Aquabacterium sp. OR-4: one gene and its partner. The protein of the gene in region 1 interacts with the protein of each later gene in a pairwise test. Links are inferred from orthologs where the notes say so. Each region holds a gene or a part of one and is shown in the gene's direction. Other genes may lie near its edges. The genes, in order: pheT and secD.

The links.
Region 2: the proteins of pheT (region 1) and secD interact in binary tests that used the Escherichia coli proteins (3 or more experiments, as listed by UniProt). The link is inferred for Aquabacterium sp. OR-4 from one-to-one orthologs.

What each region holds. Positions count from the first base shown.
Region 1 is NZ_JAOCQD020000001.1:2,001,060-2,011,256, reverse strand. Bases 1-3,083 are described here. They hold pheT (phenylalanine--tRNA ligase subunit beta), read left to right. Parts: upstream 1-370; coding sequence 371-2,797; downstream 2,798-3,083. Other genes in these bases: N4G63_RS08725 (integration host factor subunit alpha), read left to right, coding at 2,842-3,083; pheS (phenylalanine--tRNA ligase subunit alpha), read left to right, coding at 1-322. Outside these bases: more of N4G63_RS08725, read left to right, coding at 3,084-3,204; N4G63_RS08720 (MerR family transcriptional regulator), read left to right, coding at 3,239-3,712; N4G63_RS08710 (sodium-translocating pyrophosphatase), read right to left, coding at 4,042-6,216; ppa (inorganic diphosphatase), read left to right, coding at 6,476-7,015; N4G63_RS08700 (bifunctional acetate--CoA ligase family protein/GNAT family N-acetyltransferase), read right to left, coding at 7,120-9,798; N4G63_RS08695 (GNAT family N-acetyltransferase), read right to left, coding at 9,899-10,197.
Region 2 is NZ_JAOCQD020000002.1:1,728,136-1,738,249, forward strand. What follows is about bases 4,098-7,097. They hold secD (protein translocase subunit SecD), read left to right. Parts: upstream 4,098-4,637; coding sequence 4,638-6,557; downstream 6,558-7,097. Other genes in these bases: yajC (preprotein translocase subunit YajC), read left to right, coding at 4,173-4,499; secF (protein translocase subunit SecF), read left to right, coding at 6,577-7,097. Outside these bases: N4G63_RS19780 (SGNH/GDSL hydrolase family protein), read right to left, coding at 1-141; N4G63_RS19785 (L-threonylcarbamoyladenylate synthase), read right to left, coding at 163-1,218; N4G63_RS19790 (5-(carboxyamino)imidazole ribonucleotide synthase), read right to left, coding at 1,259-2,455; purE (5-(carboxyamino)imidazole ribonucleotide mutase), read right to left, coding at 2,452-2,916; N4G63_RS19800 (tetratricopeptide repeat protein), read left to right, coding at 3,062-4,015; more of secF, read left to right, coding at 7,098-7,632; N4G63_RS19820 (DUF1631 family protein), read left to right, coding at 7,688-10,114. UniProt on the Escherichia coli protein: Part of the Sec protein translocase complex. Interacts with the SecYEG preprotein conducting channel. SecDF uses the proton motive force (PMF) to complete protein translocation after the ATP-dependent function of SecA.

The sequences.
Region 1 (10,197 bases):
GTTGACCGACTTTTTCCGCCGCTTCTTCGAGAGCGACGACCTGGTGCTGCGCTTTCGGCCGTCGTTCTTTCCGTTCACCGAGCCTTCGGCCGAGGTCGACATCGCCTTCGAGTCCGGGCCGCTCAAGGGCAAGTGGCTCGAGGTGGGCGGTTGCGGCCAGGTGCATCCGAACGTGGTGCGCAACTTCGGCCTGGATGCCGAGCAGTGGATCGGCTTCGCCTTCGGTCTGGGCCCTGACCGGCTGACCATGCTGCGTTACGGCGTGAACGACCTGCGCCAGTTCTACGACGGCGACCTGCGCTTTCTGAGCCAGTTCCGCTGAACGGCCCCGCCGTCGCCTTGAACCGAACGAATTTTCGCGAGTTGCACGATGCAGTTTCCTGAATCCTGGTTGCGCGAGTTCTGCAACCCCCCGCTCGATACCGCGCAGCTGGCCGAGCTGCTCACCATGTCGGGCATGGAAGTGGAAGACATGCGCCCGGTGGCGCCACCGTTCACGGGCGTGGTGGTGGCCGAGATCGTCGAGGCCGATCAGCACCCCAATGCCGACCGCCTGCGCGTGTGCCGGGTGGATGCCGGTGTGCACAGCAAGGACGGGCCGCTGCAGATCGTCTGCGGCGCGCCGAACGCCCGCGTGGGCATCAAGGTGCCACTGGCGCTGGTGGGTGCCGAGCTGCCGCCCACCGAGGACGGCGGCGCGCCGTTCGCCATCAAGCTGGGCAAGCTGCGCGGCGTGGAAAGCGCCGGCATGCTGTGCTCGGCGCGTGAACTCAAGCTGAGCGACGACCACGGCGGCCTGCTGGAGCTGGCCGCCGATGCGCCGCTGGGCGCCGACATCCGCGGCCACCTGAAGCTCGACGACACGGTGTTCACGCTCAAGCTCACGCCCAATCTGGCGCACGGCCTGTCGGTGTATGGCATCGCGCGCGAGTTGGCGGCCCTCACCGGCGCGCCGCTGCGCACACCCGAATTTGCGCCAGCGGCAGTGGCCCACGCCGACGTGCTGCCGGTGCAGGTGCAGGCGCCCGATCTGTGTGGCCGCTTCTCGGGCCGCATCGTGCGCGGCGTCAACACCCAGGCCAAGACGCCGGCCTGGATGATCGAGCGCCTGGCGCGCTGCGGCCAGCGGCCGGTGAGCCCGCTGGTCGACATCTCGAACTACGTGATGTTCGAGTACGGCCGGCCCTCGCATATTTTTGACCTCGACAAAATCCACCAGAAACTGGTGGTGCGCTGGGGTGTCGAGGGCGAGACGCTGAAGCTGCTGAACGGCAACACCGTGACGCTGGACACGACGGTGGGCGTGATTGCCGATGCGCAGGCGGTCGAGTCACTGGCCGGCATCATGGGTGGCGACGCCACTGCCGTGAGCGACGAGACGAAGAACATCTACATCGAGGCCGCGTTCTGGTGGCCGCAGGCGGTGGCGGGGCGCTCGCGCCGCTACAACTTCTCGACCGATGCCGGTCACCGCTTCGAGCGGGGTGTCGATCCGGCGCAGACGGTGGCCCACATCGAGCACATCACGCGCCTGGTGCAGCAGGTGTGCGGCGGCGATGCCGGCCCGATGGACGACCAGACACTGAGCCTGCCTGCGCGCGCCCCGGTCACGCTGCGCGTCGAGCGCGCGGCCAAGGTCATCGGCATGCCGGTCACGCAGGCGCAGTGCGCCGACGTGTTCCGCCGCCTGGGGCTCGAATTTTCCGAGGCGCCGGGCAGCCTGGTGGTCACGCCGCCGAGCTGGCGCTTCGACCTGGCGATCGAGGAAGACCTGATCGAGGAGGTGATCCGCGTCATCGGCTACAACGCGCTGCCGGCCACGCCGCCGCTGGCGCCGGTGACAGCGCACCTGCGCACCGAGGCGCAGCGCAGCCGCCATGCCGTGCGCCACAGTCTGGCCGCGCTGGGCTACCAGGAGACGATCAACTTCAGCTTCGTGGAAGCGCGCTGGGAGCATGAGCTGGCCGGCAATGCCGACCCGATCCGCGTGCTCAACCCGATTGCCGCACCGCTGGCGGTGATGCGCTCCAGCCTGATCGGCAGCCTGGTGCAGGTATTGCGCCACAACCTGGCGCGCAAGGCGCCGCGGGTGCGCGTGTTCGAGCTGGGTCGTGTGGCCCTGCGCGATGCCGGCGTGGCCGACAGCGACACCACGGTGGCCGGTGTGCACCAGCCGATGCATGTGGCGGGCCTGGCCTACGGGCCGGCCGAGATCACCCAATGGGGCGTGGCCGAGCGTGCGGCCGACTTCTTCGATCTGAAGGGGGATGTCGAGGCCTTGCTGGCGCCCGGCCCGGTGCGCTTCGAGCCGGCGAGCCATCCGGCGCTGCACCCGGGCCGCAGCGCGCGCGTGCTGCTCGATGGCCAGGCCATCGGCGTGATCGGCGAGCTGCATCCCAAGTGGCGCCAGGCCTACGAGCTGCCGCAGGCGCCGCTGCTGTTCGAGCTGAGCCTGGACGCCGTGCAGCAGCGTGTGGTGCCGGTGGGCCAGCCGATTGCACGGCATCAGGCGGCGCTGCGCGACCTGGCCCTGGTGGTGGGCGAGCAGGCCAGCCACGACGCGCTGCTGGGCGCCTTGCGCGCCGATCCGTCGGGCCTGGTGCAGACGGTCACGCTGTTTGACGTCTACCGCCCGGCCAAACCGGTGACCGACATCGCGGCCGGCGAGCGCAGCATGGCCGTGCGCATCGAACTGCTGGATGCCGAGGCCACGCTGACCGATGAGCGCATCGATGCCGCCGTGGCCGCAGCGGTGGAACGCGCCACCCAGGCCGTGGGCGCCCGCCTGCGGGCCTGAAGCCCGATCAGAAAACACGCCTGTCGTACCGAGGACAACACCATATGAATACCGAGGACACGAAGCCCGACCGCGTGATCCTGCCGTCGTTGGAGACGCCCACGCTGACCAAGGCCGAACTGGCCGAGCTGCTGTTCGAGCGCCTGGGCCTGAACAAGCGCGAATCGAAGGACATGGTCGAGGCCTTCTTCGAAATCGTGCACCAGACCCTGGTGGACGGCAGCGACGTCAAGCTCTCCGGCTTTGGCAACTTCAACATCCGGCGCAAGGCGCCGCGCCCGGGGCGCAATCCGCGCACCGGCGAGGCGATCCCGATCAAGGCGCGCAACGTGGTGACGTTCCATGCCAGCCACAAGCTCAAGGCGATCGTGCAAGGCGACACCCCGCTGGGTGAAGAGTTCGAGTAGAGTCTGAGCTCGCTCGCTCACCGCCTTGATTCATATGGAGAATTCGCTCCCCGCGATTCCCGCCAAGCGCTACTTCACCATTGGTGAGGTCAGTGAGTTGTGCGGCGTCAAGCCATATGTGCTGCGCTACTGGGAGCAGGAGTTCACCCAGCTCAAGCCGATGAAGCGGCGCGGCAACCGGCGCTACTACCAGCATCACGAGGTGCTGCTGATCCGCCGCATCCGCGACCTGCTCTACGACCAGGGTTTCACGATAAGCGGCGCGCGCAACCAGCTCGGCGAACTGGCCGCGGCCGCGCGTGCCGTGGGTGTGACCGGTCTGCCGCCCAGCCTCGACGACATCGATGGCCCGGACGACGGCGCCGTGCTGGGCGTTGACGGCCTGCCCGCCGGCGCCGATGTGCATGCGTTTGCCGACGAGGCCATGCCGCTGCCCGAGGTGCGTGAACTCGCGCCGTCGCAGCTGCGCGCTGAGCTGATGTCGATTCGTGCGTTGCTGGCCGTCTGAACGGCTGATTTTCTGTCTATAATGCGAGGCTTCGTCGGGGTGTAGCGCAGCCTGGTAGCGCACTTGCATGGGGTGCAAGGGGTCGCGAGTTCGAATCCCGCCACCCCGACCAAAGAACGGCAGAGCCTGGTGTCCACAAGACACCAGGCTTTTTGCTTTTCAGCGGCTGTGGCGCGGCTTTGGGCTTTGCGCCGTGTTGTCGCCGGTCTGTGCCAGCCTCTCATTTCGGGGACATCCTCTCAGCCCGGACGAGGCATGAAAAAAGCCAGCCCGGGGGCTGGCTTGGCTGGGGCACCACGCCATGCGCGATGGCGCCGGTGCTCAGGCGCTCACTGCGAGGCCGCCGAGGCTGGCACCGACGCCGCAGACGCCGCGGCCGGTGCGGTGACGGCCGCGGGTGCCGTGGCGTGGTTGTCGGCGGCCTTGGTGCTGGCCGACATCGGCAGCAGCGGCACGATCAGCAGGGCCACGATGTTGATGATCTTGATCAGCGGGTTGACGGCCGGTCCGGCGGTGTCCTTGTAGGGATCGCCCACGGTGTCGCCGGTGACGGCCGACTTGTGCGCATCGCCGCCCTTCTTGTGCAGCACGCCGGCTTCGTCCTTGAAGCCTTCTTCGATCAGCTTCTTGGCGTTGTCCCAGGCGCCGCCGCCGGTGCACATCGAGATGGCCACGAACAGGCCGGTGACGATGGTGCCCATCAGCAGGCCACCCAGCGCGGCCGGGCCCAGCAGCATGCCCACCAGGATGGGCACTGCCACCGGCAGCAGCGAGGGCACCACCATCTCCTTGATGGCGGCGGTGGTGAGCATGTCGACCGCCGCGCCGTAGTTGGGCTTGCGCTTGCCGGCCATGATCTGTCCGTCCTGGAACTGCTTGCGCACCTCCACCACCACGGCGCCGGCGGCGCGGCCCACCGCCTCCATCGCCATGGCGCCGAACAGGTAGGGGATCAGGCCGCCGATGAACAGGCCGATGATCACCATGTGGTCGCTCAAGTCGAACGACACGTGCATGCCGCGCGCCTCGAGTGCATGGGTGTAGTCGGCAAACAGCACCAGGGCGGCCAGGCCGGCCGAGCCGATGGCATAGCCCTTGGTGACTGCCTTGGTGGTGTTGCCCACGGCGTCCAGCGGGTCGGTGATGTCGCGCACGCTGGCCGGCAGCTCGGCCATCTCGGCAATGCCGCCGGCGTTGTCGGTGATCGGGCCGTAGGCGTCGAGCGCCACCACGATGCCGGCCATGCTGAGCATGGCGGTGGCGGCGATGGCGATGCCGTACAGGCCGGCCAGCTGGAAGGACGCGACGATGGCCATGCAGACCATGATCACCGGCCAGGCGGTGGACTTCATGCTCACGCCCAGGCCGGCGATCACGTTGGTGCCGTGGCCGGTGGTGCTGGCCTGCGCCACATGCTGCACCGGCTTGTACTGGGTGCCGGTGTAGTACTCGGTCACCCACACCAGGCCGGCGGTGAGCAGTAGACCCACGGCGCAGGAGCCGATCATGCGCATCTGCGTGCCGGCGCCCAGGGCGTCGGGCGGCATCACCAGGTAGGTGACGCCGATGAAGGCGATGAACGACAGCACGCCGGCGACGATGAGGCCCTTGTAGAGCGCCGGCATCACGTTCTTCATGCCGGGGCTGGCCTTCACCACGCTGCAGCCGACGATGCTGGCGATGATCGACACACCGCCCAGCAGCAGCGGGTAGACCACCGCGGCCATCGGCGCCGCGGTGACCATCAGCGCGCCGAGCGCCATGGTGGCGATCAGGGTCACGGCATAGGTCTCGAACAGGTCGGCGGCCATGCCGGCGCAGTCGCCCACGTTGTCGCCCACATTGTCTGCAATCACCGCCGGGTTGCGCGGGTCGTCCTCGGGGATGCCGGCCTCGACCTTGCCCACCAGATCGGCGCCCACGTCGGCGCCCTTGGTGAAGATGCCGCCACCCAGGCGGGCAAAGATCGAGATCAGGCTCGAGCCGAAGGCCAGGCCCAGCAGCGGCTTGAGCACGGTGGACAGGCTCTTGTCGTTGGCCGCCGTGCCGTTGCCGGTGATGTAGAGGAAGAAGGCGCCCACACCCAGCAGGCCCAGGCCCACCACCAGCATGCCGGTGATGGCGCCGCCCTTGAACGCGACATTCAGCGCCGGGCCGATGCCGCGGGTGGCGGCCTGCGCGGTGCGCACATTGGCCTTGACCGACACGTTCATGCCGATGAAGCCGCAGGCGCCCGACAGCACTGCACCGAGCACGAAGCCGGCCGCCGTGGTGCCGTCAAGGAACCAGCCGATCAGCACTGCGAGCACCAGGCCCACGATGCCGATGGTGCGGTACTGCCGCGCAAGGTACGCGGCCGCACCTTGCTGGATCGCCTCGGCGATTTCCTGCATGCGGGCGTTGCCCGCGTCCTGTTTCAGGATCCAGCCCCGCTGGATGAAGCCATAAGCCACGGCGATGACGCCGAACAAGAGCGCGATGTAGAGCGCCTGCATGGTGGAAATCAAGGTTTCTCCTTCCTCGTTGATTCAGGCCCTGTGATTTGCGCCGCGGATTTGTTTGGCACCGGTTCAACCGGCCATGGCAGCGGTCGCCAATTCAATGTAAGGGAAGCGTCATCCATCCGACCCCGTGTTTTCCTGCGGTAACGCAAGGCGGGTGTTGCGGGGTGTGTGGTGCGGGCGTCAGGGCGGGGTCATGCGGCATCCGTAGAATCGGGGTTTCCCCGAAAACCGCACCGGCACTGCCGCAACGAGCACCACCATGAGCCTGCACAACGTGACCCCCGGCGCCAAGGCGCCCGACGAGTTCAACGTGATCATCGAGATCCCGATGAACGGCGACCCGATCAAGTACGAGGTCGACCATGAATCCGGCGCCCTGTTCGTCGATCGTTTCATGAGCACCTCGATGCACTACCCGTGCAACTACGGCTACATCCCCAACACGCTGGCCGACGATGGCGATCCGGTCGATGTGCTGGTGATCACGCCGGTGCCGCTGATCCCGGGCGTGGTGGTCACCTGCCGTCCGCTGGGCATGCTGAAGATGGACGACGAGGCGGGCGGCGACAACAAGCTGCTGGCCGTGCCCATCGACAAGATCCTGTCGGTCTACAGCCAGTGGAAGAAGCCTGAAGACCTGAACCCGCTGCGCCTGAAGACCATCCAGCACTTCTTCGAGCACTACAAGGATCTCGAAGTGGGCAAGTGGGTCAAGGTGGTGGGCTGGGAAGGCACCGACGCCGCCAAGGCCGAGGTGTCCGAAGGCATGAAGCGCTGGGCCGTCGAAGGCAAGAAGTAAGCACGGCCTGCCCGGTGCCGCGCTGCGGCGCGGCCAGGCACAAGGATCAACGGGCCCTGCGGGGCCCGTTGTCATTGGCGCAGCGCACCGGGCTGGGGCCTGGGCTACAGCGCCTTGCTCACCAGCTTGAAGTCCGGGTCTTCCGGGAAGCTGCGCGTGGCAAAGCCCAGGCTGGTCATCAGGCGCAGCATGTTGGGGTTGTTGGCCAGCACCAGGCCGTCGATCTCGGCCAGGCCCTTGGCGCGGGCAAAGTCCATGATGCTGAGCATCAGCCGCGAGCCCAGGCCCTGGCCCTTGTAGGCGTCGCTCACCACCAGCGAGAACTCGCAACTCGTCTGGTCGGGGTTGGTGATGTAGCGTGACACGCCGATGATCTGCTCGCGCTCGACAAACTCGCCGTCTGCGCCGGCCTCGCGGCTGCGGTGCACGGCCACCAGGGCCATCTCGCGGTCGTAGTCGATCAGCGTGTAGCGGGCCAGCATGCGCGCCGGCAGCTCCTGGATGGCGCTGGCAAAGCGGAAGTAGCGGCTTTCTTCCGACAGGCTGCGCACAAAGGCCTGCAGCATGTCGGCGTCGTCGGGCCGCACCGGGCGGATGGTGTACAGGCCGCCGCCCTTCATCGGCCACTCGCGCTCGTAGGCGCTGGGGTAGGGCAGGATGGCCAGGTGGGTGTACTCGCCCACGCTGGGCTGGGCATGGTCGATCACCACGCGGGCATCCACGGCCACCGCACCGCTCTCGTCGACGATGATCGGGTTGATGTCCATCTCGCGCAGCTGCGGCAGCTGGCAGACCATCTCCGACACCCGCAGCAGCACCTGCTCGATGGCGTCCAGATCGGCCGCCGGGTGGCCGCGCCACTCGCCCAGCATGGCCGCCACGCGCGAGCGCTCGATCAGCCGCCGCGCCAGAAACTGGTTCAGCGGCGGCAGCTCCATCGCGCGGTCGGCGATCAGCTCGATCATGGTGCCGCCGGCGCCGAAGGTGATCACCGGGCCGAAGGGGTCGTCGGTGGTCAGGCCGATGTAGATCTCGCGGCCACGGCGCTTGGCGGCCATGGGCTGGATGGTCACGCCGTTGATGCGGGCCGCGGGCAGTGCACGCTTCACCGCGGCCAGCATGTCGTTGTAGGTGTCGCGCACCTGGGTGGCGGTGCTCACGTTCAGCGCCACGCCCTGCACATCGCTCTTGTGGCTGATGTCGGGCGAATCGATCTTCAGCGCCACCGGGTAGCCCAGCTGGCTGGCGATCAGCATGGCCTCGTTGGCGCTGCGCGCCAGCATCGTGCGCGTGACCGGGATGTGGAAGGCGGCCAGCAACGCCTTGCTTTCCATTTCGGTGAGCACCTTGCGGCGCTCGGCCAGCACGCCCTCGATCAGCAGGCGCGCGCCTTCGGTGTCGGGCTGGTTCAGCGCCGACAGCGGCGGCGGCGTCTGCTGCAGCAGCTGCTGGTTCTGGTAGAAGCTGGCGATGTTGCCGAAGGCGTCCACCGCCGCCTCGGGGGTGCGGAAGTTGGGGATGGCGGCGGCGTTGAGCACCTCGCGTGCCTCGCGCACCGACTCGTCGCCCATCCAGCAGGCCAGGACCGGCTTGGCCACCGGGCGAAACACCTCGACGATGGCCCGTGCCACCGCGGCCGCATCGCTGTCGGGTTTGGGGCTCAGGATCACCAGCACGCCGTCGATGCCGCGGTCCTTGCCGCAGGCCTGCACGGCGGCCTTGAAATGCTCGGGGCGGGCGTCTTCACCCAGGTCGACCAGCGACTGCAGCGTGGCCCCGTCGGGCAGCAGCGGCGCCAGACCCACGCGCGTGGCGTCGCTGAAGGCCGCCACCTCGATGCCGATCTCGTTGGCCCAGTCGGCGGCCAGCACGCCGGGGCCGCCGCCATTGGTGATGATGGCCATGCGCTTGCCTACCGGGCGGTAGCGCGAGGCCAGGCACTTGGCGGCCGAGAACAGCTGCGTGAACACCCGCACCCGCACCGCACCGGCACGCCGCAGCGCCGACTCGAACACGTCGTCCGAGCCGACGATGGCCGCCGAGTGGGTCAGCGCGGCATGCGAGCCGGCCGGCTTGCGCCCGGCCTTCATCACCACCACCGGCTTGACGAAGGCCGCGGCGCGCAGCGCGCTCATGAAGCGCCGCGCGTGGCGGATGCCTTCCATGTAGACCAGGATGCTCTGCGTGCTGGCGTCGTTGGCCAGAAAGTCGAGCACCTGCGGCAGGTCGACCGCGGTGTTCGGGCCCAGCGACACCACGGCCGAGAAGCCCACGCCGTTGCGGCCGGCCCAGTCGATGATCGACGAGGTGAGCGCGCCCGACTGCGACACCAGCGCCAGCGGCCCCGGCGTGGCCAGCGGCCCGGCCGCCGCGGCGTTGAGCTTCAGGTGCGGGCGCTGAAAGCCCAGGCTGTTGGGCCCCAGCAGGTGCACGCCATGGCGCTTGGCAATGGCCAGCAGGTCGCTGCACTGCGTGGCCGACATGCCGGCGCCCAGCACCAGGGCCGCGCGGCAGCGGATGCGGCCGGTCACCTCCAGCGCGGCGGCCACCTGATCGGCCGGCAGCGCGATCAGCGCCAGATCGGCACGCGAGTGCGCCAGATCGGCCAGCGTGCCGGTCATCGAGATGTCGAGAAAGGTGATCGGCCCGCTGAAGCCGTGGCTTTGCAGTTCAGCCAGCAGGGCACGGGCGTGGGCGGTCTGCTGTGCCGGCTGGTCGGGATCGCCGGCAAACACCACGATGGATTCGGGCGAGAACAGCGGGGTGAGGTAATGCTTGTCCATGAACGCGGCAAGGCGCGCGGGGCGCCTGATCAGGGTTTGTCCGAGCATAGGCCCGGCCAGCGGCCGCCCCGGCGCCCAAGGCCTCGGTGCTTGCCCTGCATCAAGCGCCAGGGTGGCGGAACGGGCTGTGTTCGTGCAGTTCGTCGATGTAGGCGGCGATGCCTTCGCCCTCCTGCGCCAGGTAGTCGGCCACCGCACGGTTGAACTCGGGGTGCGCCAGCCAGTGCGCCGAGCGCGTGGGCGCCGGCATCAGGCCGCGCGCCATCTTGTGCTCGCCCTGCGCGCCGCCCTCGAAGCGCGTGTAGCCGTTGGCCAGGCACCAGGCCAGCGGCTGGTAGTAACAGGCCTCGAAGTGCAGGCAGGGGATGTACTCGGTGGCGCCCCAGTAGCGGCCGAAGG
Region 2 (10,114 bases), on another replicon or contig:
GTCGGGCTTGAACGACTCCACCTGCGAGGTGCCGCCACCGCAGCCAGCCACCAGGGCCGCGGCCACGGCCAGCGCACCGGCGCCCCGCACACGGGTCAGCCAGTGCGGCAGGCGGCGGGTCAAATCACGCGAGAGACTCATCGACATTCCAGTTCAGCTTCATCAGGCAACGGCGCCAGGCTGGCGGCCGTCATGGCCTGGGTCGGCAGCGGCGCGCCGCAGGCGGTCGCGCACGCCTTCCCAGGCCGGCAGATCGGGCGGTTGCTCGATCCAGATCTCGCGCACCGCAGGCACATCCAGCGCCCGCAGCACCGCAAACAGTTCATGGGCCACGGCGGCCGGGTCGGCGGGCATCGGCCGCCAAAGTCCGGACGCAGCCATGGCCTGGGGCCCGGCCACAGGCTGGCGGGAATATACCGCCACGCCCTCGGGCGCCTGCGGGCCGCAGGTGTCGGCCGTGCAAAGCGCGGCGGCCAGCGCCCGGCTCAGTGCCTCGGGCGCAAACAGCCGCACCCGCGCCGCCGGCGCGTAGTGCGAGGCCAGCGTGCCCGAGGCCCGCGGTGCGTCGGCATCGGGGGCCTGCAGCGGCTGGCCCAGCGCGGCCTCGAGGGCCTCGCGCGGCAGCGCGCCGGGGCGCAGCAGCACCGGGTGGCCGCGGCTCACATCGACGATGGCCGATTCGATGCCGACATCGCAATCGCCACCGTCCAGCACCAGCAGCTCGGGCCCGAACTCGCTGGCCACATGCGCCGCGCAGGTCGGGCTGACCCGGCCGAACCGGTTGGCGCTGGGCGCCGAGACGCCGGGCACGCCGCGCGCCGCGGCGGCCCGCAGCAGCGCCTGGGCCACCGGGTGCGAGGGGCAGCGCAGGCCGATGCTGGCCTGCCCGCCCGCCGAGGCCGCGGCCACGCCGTCGCGGCGCGGCACGATCACGGTCACCGGCCCGGGCCAGAAGGCCGCCATCAGGCGCCGGGCCGCGGGCGGCAGCGCATCGGCAGCGAAAAACGCCGCGGCGGCGGCGTCGGCCACGTGCACGATCAGCGGATGGTCGGCCGGCCGGCCCTTGGCGGCAAAGATGCGCGCCACGGCGGCATCGTCGTCGGCGCGTGCGCCCAGGCCGTACACCGTCTCGGTGGGCAGGCCCACCAGCGCCCCGGCGGCCAGGCGCTCGGCGGCGGCGGCCAGGGCCGCGGGATCGTCGCCGCGCAGGATGCTCATCGCCGGAGGTTTGATGGAGACGTGGCGCGGCGCCGCGCGCTCAGAACGCCGGCAGGCCCAGCAGCGCCGCGGCCTGCGAGGCCACCGTGCGGGCCATGGCGGCGGTGTCGGCCGTGACGGTGAGGTGGCCCATCTTGCGGCCCGGGCGGGCGCTGGCCTTGCCGTACAGGTGCAGGTGCACGCCGGGCAGTGCCAGCACCTGGGCCCACGGCGGTGTGGCTTCGGCCGCATCGGCGCCCTGCGGAAACCACAGGTCGCCCAGCAGGTTGAGCATCACCGCCGGCGAATGCTGGCGCGGCGCCACCAGCGGCAGGCCGGTGAGCGTGCGCACCTGCAGCTCGAACTGGCTCACGTCGCTGCCGTCCACCGACCAATGGCCCGAGTTGTGCGGACGCGGCGCCATCTCGTTGGCCACCAGCGAGACCCAGGTGCCGTCGGGGCCTGGCAGCGGGTCTTTCAGCACGAAGAACTCGACGCACAGCACGCCCACATAGCCCAGCGCCCGGGCCAGCGCGGCGGCGCAGTCGCTGGCCTGCTGCTGCAGCGCCGGCGCGACATCGGGTGCCGGCACCTGGGTCACGGCCAGGATGCCGTCGCGGTGCAGGTTCTGCTGCACCGGCAGCTGCACCACGTCGTCAAAGGCATTGCGCGCCACCACCACGCTGAGCTCCAGTGCCAGCGGCAGCATGGCCTCGAGCACGCAGGGCACCTGCCGCAGCTGGGCCCAGGCGGCGGCCAGCGCGGCGCGGTCGGCCACGCGCACCTGGCCCTTGCCGTCGTAGCCCAGGCGGGCGGTCTTCAGGATGCCGGGCAGCAGGCTGTCGGGCACGGCGGCCAGTTCGGCCTCGGTCTCGATGCGGGCATGCGGCGCGCACGGCACGCCGGCGCGGCGGAACAGCGCCTTTTCTTCGGCGCGGTCCTGGCAGATGGCCACGGCCTCGGCCGCCGGCGCCACCGGCCGGTGCGCACCCAGCGTCACCAGCGCGGCGGCGGGCACGTTCTCGAACTCGGTGGTGATCGCGGCGCTGCGCTGCATCAGCTGCGCCAGGCCCTGCTCGTCGAGGTAGCCGGTGTCGATGTGGTAGTGGGCCACCAGGCCGGCCGGCGAGGCCGGATCGGCATCGAGCACGGCGGTGAAATAGCCCATCGCCTGCGCCGCCTGCACGAACATGCGGCCCAGCTGGCCGCCGCCCATCACGCCCAGCGTGGCGCCCGGAAGAATCGTCTTGCCGCTCATTTGAGTTCTGCCGTCATGGCCTGGGCAGCGGCCGTCTGCGCCGCGCGGAAGGCCTCGAGCCGGCCGCGCAGCGCGGCATCGCCGGTGGCCAGCATGGCCACCGCAAACAGGGCCGCGTTCGCCGCGCCCGCCGCGCCGATGGCGAAGGTGGCCACCGGAATGCCCTTGGGCATCTGCACGATGGAGTGCAGCGAATCCACCCCCGACAGCGCCCGGCTCTGCACCGGCACGCCCAGCACCGGCACGGTGGTCTTGGCCGCCAGCATGCCCGGCAAGTGGGCCGCGCCACCGGCGCCGGCGATGATGGCGCGCAGCCCGCGACCGGCAGCGGCCTCGGCGTAGGCAAACATCTCGTCGGGCATGCGGTGGGCCGAGACCACGCGGCATTCATGCGGCACGCCGAAGTCGGCGAGAATCCGGGCCGCCTCGCGCATCGTCTCCCAGTCGCTGGACGATCCCATCAGCACGCCGATCACGGCGCTGGGGTTGTGGTGCTCAACTGACAAGGGGTTCTCCGCAAGCGACGGCAAAACATTGAATTGTAGGCGGCCGCCCGCATCTGCCCGTGCCACGCGACTGTCAAAACCCCTGCAGGCCCAGCCCACCATGAGCGACATCACGATCCAGAATTTCGAAACCGAGCTGATCCAGGCCTCGATGCAGCAGCCGGTGCTGCTCGACATCTGGGCGCCCTGGTGCCAGCCCTGCCGCACGCTGGGGCCCATCCTCGAGAAGCTGGAAACCGCCTACGAGGGCCGCTTCACGCTGGCCAAGCTCAACAGCGACGACCAGCCCGAGATCGCCAGCCAGCTGAGCCAGGCCTTCGGCGTGCGCTCGATCCCGTTTTGCGTGCTGTTTGCCAATGGCCAGCCGGTGGACGGCTTTGTAGGCGCGCTGCCCGAGGCGCAGATCCGCGAGTTTCTCGACCGCCATGTGCCCAGCGCCGACGAGGTCGAGGCCGAGGTCGAGACCGCCGAGGCCGAAGCCCTGGAGGCCGAGGGCGACCTGCCGGCCGCGCTGGCCAAGCTGCAGCAGGCCGTGGCGGCGGACCCGGCCAACGACAGCGCGCGCTTCGACTACGTGAAGCTGCTGATCGAGACAGGCGATCTGGTGCTGGCGCGCCAGGCCTTCGAGCCGGTGGTCTCGAAGCTGCAGTTCGAGCCGCGCCTGGCCGCCCTGGGCCTGTGGCTGAGCGCCTGCGAGAAGGCGCCCGTGGCGCGCAGCCCGCAGGCCCTGGCCGCGGCCATCGAGGCCAACCGCCGCGACTTCGACGCCCGCTACGAGCTGGCCCAGCTGCTGATGGCGGTGGGCCGCTTCACCGACGCGATGGACGCGCTGCTCGAGATCATCATGCGCGACAAGGCCTGGCACGACGAGCTGGCGCGCAAGACCTATGTGGCCATCCTCGAGCTGATGACCAAGCCGGTGCCCAAGGCCGCGCCGGGGCAGGACGCCGCCAAGGCCAAGGGCACGCTCGAGCTCACCGGCAAGGCGGCGGTGACGCCGTCCGACCCGGTGATCGACCAGTACCGTCGCAAGCTCAGCATGGCGCTGTTCTGAACGCCATGCGCCCGTGCGCCCGGCCGGGTGCCGGGCGCCGCCGCAGCGCCCCTCGCATCGGGCGTCACCGCGCGCACCTAAAATGGGCGGTTTGCCCGCATCCCAAGGCGTTGCCTCCAGGCAGCGCACGACCTGACCTTCAGTAGGAACCTCTCACATGTTCATTTCCAACGCATTCGCCCAGACCGCCCCGGCCGCCGGTGTTGGTGACGGCGGCACCATGCAGCTGGTCATCATGGTCGGCATGTTCGCCGTGCTGTACTTCGTGATGATCCGCCCGCAGATGAAGCGCCAGAAGGAGCACCGCGCCATGATCGAGGCGCTGGCCAAGGGCGACGAGGTGGTCACCTCGGGCGGTCTGGTGGGCCGCGTGACCAAGCTCGACGACAACCACCTGCGCCTTGAAGTCGCCAGCGGCGTCGAGCTGCAGCTGCAGCGCAGCGCCGTGGTGCAGGTGCTGCCCAAGGGCACCTACGGCAAGTAAGCCCCAGCGGCTTGTGAGGCACGGCCGCCGGTGCCCCCCGCACCACGGCCGCCAGATGCACCCCGCCCGCGGGGTGAACCGCCCGGCGCCGCAGCCACCTGCCCAGCAGGGCCTGCCACCGGGTCGAGGATCGCGACGATGAACCGTTACCCCTGGTGGAAATACGCCCTGCTGGCCCTGACGCTGGTGATCGGGCTGGTCTACACGCTGCCCAACTTCTTCGGCGAGGCGCCGGCCGTGCAGGTGTCTTCGGCCAAGGCCACGCTGAAGGTCGAGGCGGCGCTGGTGCCGCGCATCGAGCAGGCGATCAAGACCGCCGGGCTGACGGCCGACTTCGTGCAGCTGGAAGGCACCTCGGTCAAGGCGCGCTTTGGCAGCACCGACGACCAGATCAAGGCCAAGGACGCGATCGCCAAGGCGCTGAACCCCGATGCCGCCGACCCCGGCTACATCGTCGCGCTCAACCTGCTGAGCCGCACGCCCACCTGGCTGAGCCGCCTGCACGCGATGCCCATGTTCCTGGGCCTTGACCTGCGCGGCGGCGTGCACTTCCTGATGCAGGTGGACATGAAGGCCGCGCTGCTGAAGAAGGCCGACAGCGTGGTGGGCGACGCCCGCACGCTGCTGCGCGACAAGAACGTGCGCCATGCCGGCATCGCCCGCGACGGCCAGACGGTGACGGTGCGCCTGCGCGACGCGGCCACCGCCCAGCAGGCGGCCAATGTGCTGTCCGACCAGCTGCCCGACTGGCAGTGGACGCCGGCCCCCGACGGCAGCGACGTCAAGCTCACCGGCGCGCTCAAGCCCCCGGCCGCCAAGGCGGTGCAGGACGCGGCCATCAAGCAGAACATCACCACGCTGCACAACCGCATCAACGAGCTGGGCACCAACGAGCCGGTGATCCAGCAGCAGGGCGCCGACCGCGTGGTGGTGCAGCTGCCCGGCGTGCAGGACACGGCCCGCGCCAAGGACATCATCGGCCGCACCGCCACGCTGGAGGTGCGCATGGTCAACAGCAGCACCGAGGCGCTGGATGCGCTGCGCGGCGCCGGCCCGGTGCCCTTTGGCAGCGAGCGCTACCTCGAGCGTGACGGCACGCCGATCATCGTCTTCCGCCAGGTCGTGCTGACCGGCGAGAACCTCACCGACGCCCAGTCGGGCTTCGACTCGGGCACCAGCGGCGAGCCGGCCGTGCACCTGACGCTCGATGCCAAGGGCGCGCGCATCTTCCGCGATGTCACGCGCGACAACATCGGCAAGCGCATGGCCATCCTGCTGTTCGAGAAGGGCAAGGGCGAGGTCGTCACCGCGCCGGTGATCCGCAGCGAGATCGGCGGCGGCCGCGTGCAGATCTCGGGCCGCATGACCACCCAGGAAGCCAGCGACACCGCGCTGCTGCTGCGCGCCGGCTCGCTGGCCGCGCCGATGGAGATCATCGAAGAGCGCACCATCGGCCCGACGCTGGGCGCCGAGAACATCCAGATGGGCTTTGCCAGCGTGGCCTACGGCTTCGCCGCCATCGCGGTGTTCATGTGCGGCTACTACCTGCTGTTCGGCGTGATCAGCACGCTGGCGCTCGGCTTCAACCTGCTGCTGCTGGTGGCCGTGCTGTCGATGCTGCAGGCCACGCTCACGCTGCCGGGCATCGCCGCCATCGCCCTGACGCTGGGCATGGCCATCGACGCCAACGTGCTGATCAACGAGCGCGTGCGCGAGGAGCTGCGCAACGGCGCCTCGCCCCAGGCGGCCATCCATGCCGGCTACGAACGCGCGTTCGCCACCATCCTCGACAGCAACATCACCACGCTGATCGCCGGCCTGGCGCTGCTGGCCTTCGGTTCGGGCTTCGTGCGCGGCTTTGCCGTGGTGCACTGCCTGGGCATCCTGACCAGCATGTTCTCGGCAGTGATGTTCTCGCGCGGCCTGGTCAACCTCTGGTACGGCCGCCAGAAGAAGCTCAAGAGCGTGTCGATCGGCCAGGTGTGGCGCCCGGCCGCGGTGGCCGGCTCCGCCTTGACGCCCGACAACACCGACGCCGACCCGGCCCCCAAGGCCTGAGCGCGACAGGAGCACGACCATGGAATTTTTCCGCATCCGCCGCGACATCCCGTTCATGCGGCATGCGCTGGTGTTCAACATCATCAGCTTCGTCACCTTTGCCGCGGCGGTGTTCTTCCTGCTCACCCGCGGCCTGCACCTGTCGATCGAGTTCAAGGGCGGCACGGTGCTGGAGGTCGAGTACACCCAGGCCGCCAACCTCGAGAAGGTGCGCAGCACCGTCGAGGCGCTCAAGCTCGGCGAGGTACAGGTGCAGAACTTCGGCACCTCGCACGATGTGCTGGTGCGCATGCCGGTCAGCGGCGAGGCCAAGGCCGGCGAGCAGGCCGCCACCGCCACGCGGGCCTTCGAGGCCCTGTGCAAGGCCGAAGGCGGCAGCGTGGGCACCAAGGCCTACACCACGGCCCAGGGCGAGCAGGTCAGCCGGCCCTCGTGTGCCGTGGCCGCCGGCACCGAGCCGCTGAAGCTCTCGCGCACCGAATTCGTCGGCCCGGCCGTGGGCTCGGAACTGGCCACTGACGGCGCCATGGCGCTGGCCGTGGTGGTGATCGGCATCATGGTCTACCTGGCCATCCGCTTCGAATGGAAGTTCGCGGTGGCGGCGATCATCGCCAACCTGCACGACGTGATCATCATCCTGGGCTTCTTCGCCTACTTCCAGTGGGAGTTCTCGCTGGCCGTGCTGGCGGCGGTGCTGGCGGTGCTGGGCTACTCGGTCAACGAGTCGGTGGTCATCTTCGACCGCATCCGCGAAGCCTTCCGCAAGTACCGCAAGCTCAACACCGCGCAGGTCATCGACCACGCCATCACCAGCACCATCAGCCGCACCGTCATCACCCACGGCTCGACCCAGCTGATGGTGTTGTCGATGCTGCTGTTCGGCGGCCCGACGCTGCACTACTTTGCCGTGGCCCTGACCATCGGCATCCTGTTCGGCATCTACTCGTCGGTGTTCGTGGCCGCGGCCATCGCGATGTGGCTGGGCGTCAAGCGGGAAGACCTCATCAGCAAGGGAGGGGGCGCCGGTACAAAGGAACACGATCCCAACGACCCGAATGCAGGGGCGGTGGTCTAGTCCTGGTATAGAGTAAGGCGTCATTTCTGAGTCTCCCGAAGTCCTGCCTTCCACCATGGCGACCGCTGCCGACAACGCCCAGATCGCCAGCCTGGCACGGCGCCGCTACGTGGAAGAACTGCTCAAGGGCCTGCCGGCCCTCGTGACAGCGGTTTCGAGCGGCGCGCGCGAACTGCTCGACAAACCGGCCGAGTACGCCGTGGGCCAGCGCAGGCGCGATCTGGTGCAGGGCCTGATCAAGTGCTCGGGCGCCTGGCACGCGGCCATGGCCAGCGGCCTGCGCCACGTGCTGCAACATGGCGTCACGGCCTCGGTGCCTTCCGATGCGCCGCTGGGCGGCCGCGGCGGCGGCCTGTCGCTGGTGGACGACGACACCATCGAGCGCGAGATCCTCACCTCGCGCCTGGCGCTGGCGGTGATGGATCGCGCCTCCTGGGAGTTCACCGACCTGCGCTCGCGCGTTGCCTACCTTGAGCGCCGCGGCGAGCTCGACACCCACGACATGCTGCGCGCCCACATCTTGGCGCGCGTGGCGCTCGACGCCTGGCGCCAGTCGGGGCTGCTGGCCGGTGACTGGCGCGAGGCCCAGCCGCTGCTGCACGACGAGTTCTCGGCCCTGGCCCAGGAGGCCTACCACGAGACCAACCGCTGGCTGGTGAGCCAGCGCGTGATGGCCGATGTCGACCTGCGCCCGCTGATCCGCCGCACCCGCGACAGCAATGGCGGCGGCGGTGGTGGCGGCGGCAGCGGTTTCGGTGCCCAGGGCCAGGCGCCGCGCAGCACCTCGGGGGTGCCCAGCACCTCCAGCGGCCATGGCGGCATGGCCCACGCCCACGCCAGTGGCGCCGGCGGCTACTACGGCAGCGCGCACTCGGGCTACCCAAGCCACGCCGGCCATGCCGACGCCGGTGCGTACGACGGCGGCTGGGAGTCTGCCGGCGAGCGCGACAGCCGCCGCAACGCCCGCTACGCCGACCCGTCGCACGGCCCGTCCGACGACCGGCAGGTGGGCGAAGAAACCCGCATGATGACCCGCGCCGCGCCGCTGGCGCGCGGCAGCGACCATGCCGAGGCGGTGATGAGCCGGCTCAACCGGCTGGTGGGCCGCCACCTGCCTGGCTTCTCCGACACGGTGCAGGCGCGGCCGGTGTCCGACACCCTGGCCGTGGCCATCCAGAACGCGCAGCAGAACCTGCGCCGCCGCTTTGTGGCCACGCCGCCCAGCGGCGCCGCCGGGCTGGCCGGCCGGCGCAGCGGCAGTGGCGCACCAGGCGGGGCCATGGCGCCCACCGGGCCGATGCTGCTCGACGAGCTCGACAAGGGCAAGCAGGCACTCAAGCAGGCCGCCTCCAGCCCCACCGAGCGGGCCACCATCGAAATCGTGGCGATGATGTTCCAGAGCATCCTCACCGAAGACCGCATCCCCGCGGCCATGCGCGTGTGGTTTGCCCGGCTGCAGATGCCGGTGCTGCGCGTGGCCATCAGCGAGCCCGACTTCTTCGCCACGCTGGACCACCCGGCGCGCCGGCTGATCGACCGCATGGGCGCCTGCGTGATGGGGCTCGATTCGGCCAGCGGCGCGGTCGGCGACGCGCTCGAGAAAGAGATCAAGCGCGTGGTGCAGGTGGTCGAAGCCTATCCCGACACCGGCCGGCGCGTGTTCCAGACCGTGCTGGTCGAGTTCGAGAAGTTCCTCGAGCACTATTTCAAGAACGAGAACGAGGCCACCCGCCGCGGCGTCTCGCTGGCCCAGCAGGTCGAGCAGCGCGAAACCCTGGCCATCCAGTACACCATCGAGCTGCGCCGCATGCTCAACGAGGTACCGGTGCAGGAGGGCGTGCGCCAGTTCCTGTTCCAGGTGTGGGCCGACGTGCTGGCCACCTCGGCCGTGCGCTACGGCGCGCAAAGCACCGAGACCAAGGCCATGAAGCGCGCCGCCGCCGACCTGATCTGGTCGGCCAGCGCCAAGGTCACGCGCGAAGAGCGCGCCGAGGTCATTCGCCGCCTGCCGCCGCTTCTCAAGCGCCTGCGCGACGGCATGGCCTCGGCCAACATGGCCGCCGAGAAGCAGGACGAGCGCATCAACGCGCTGAACAACGCGCTGGCCGCGGCCTTCACTGCCAAGGCGGCGGTGATTCCCAGCGACCGGCTGCAGGATTTGATGGAGCGGCTCGACTCACTCGAAGAGCTGCTGCCGGCCGCCGAAGACATCGAGATCGACGAGTCGATGGTGCTCGACCTGTCGGGCCACGAGAGCTCCGAGCTCGAGGTGGTGTCCGACGGCGGCACCATGCCCACCGCGCCGATGCTGGCCTGGGCGCGCGAGCTGATGGTGGGCAGCTGGTACACGCTGGATTGGCGTGGCCGCCGCGAGAACGTGCAGCTGGTGTGGCACGGCATGCGCCGCCAGCTGTCGCTGTTCGTCACGCCGGCCGGCCGCTGCCTGATGTTCCAGCAGCAGCGCCTGGCCGCCTATCTGCAG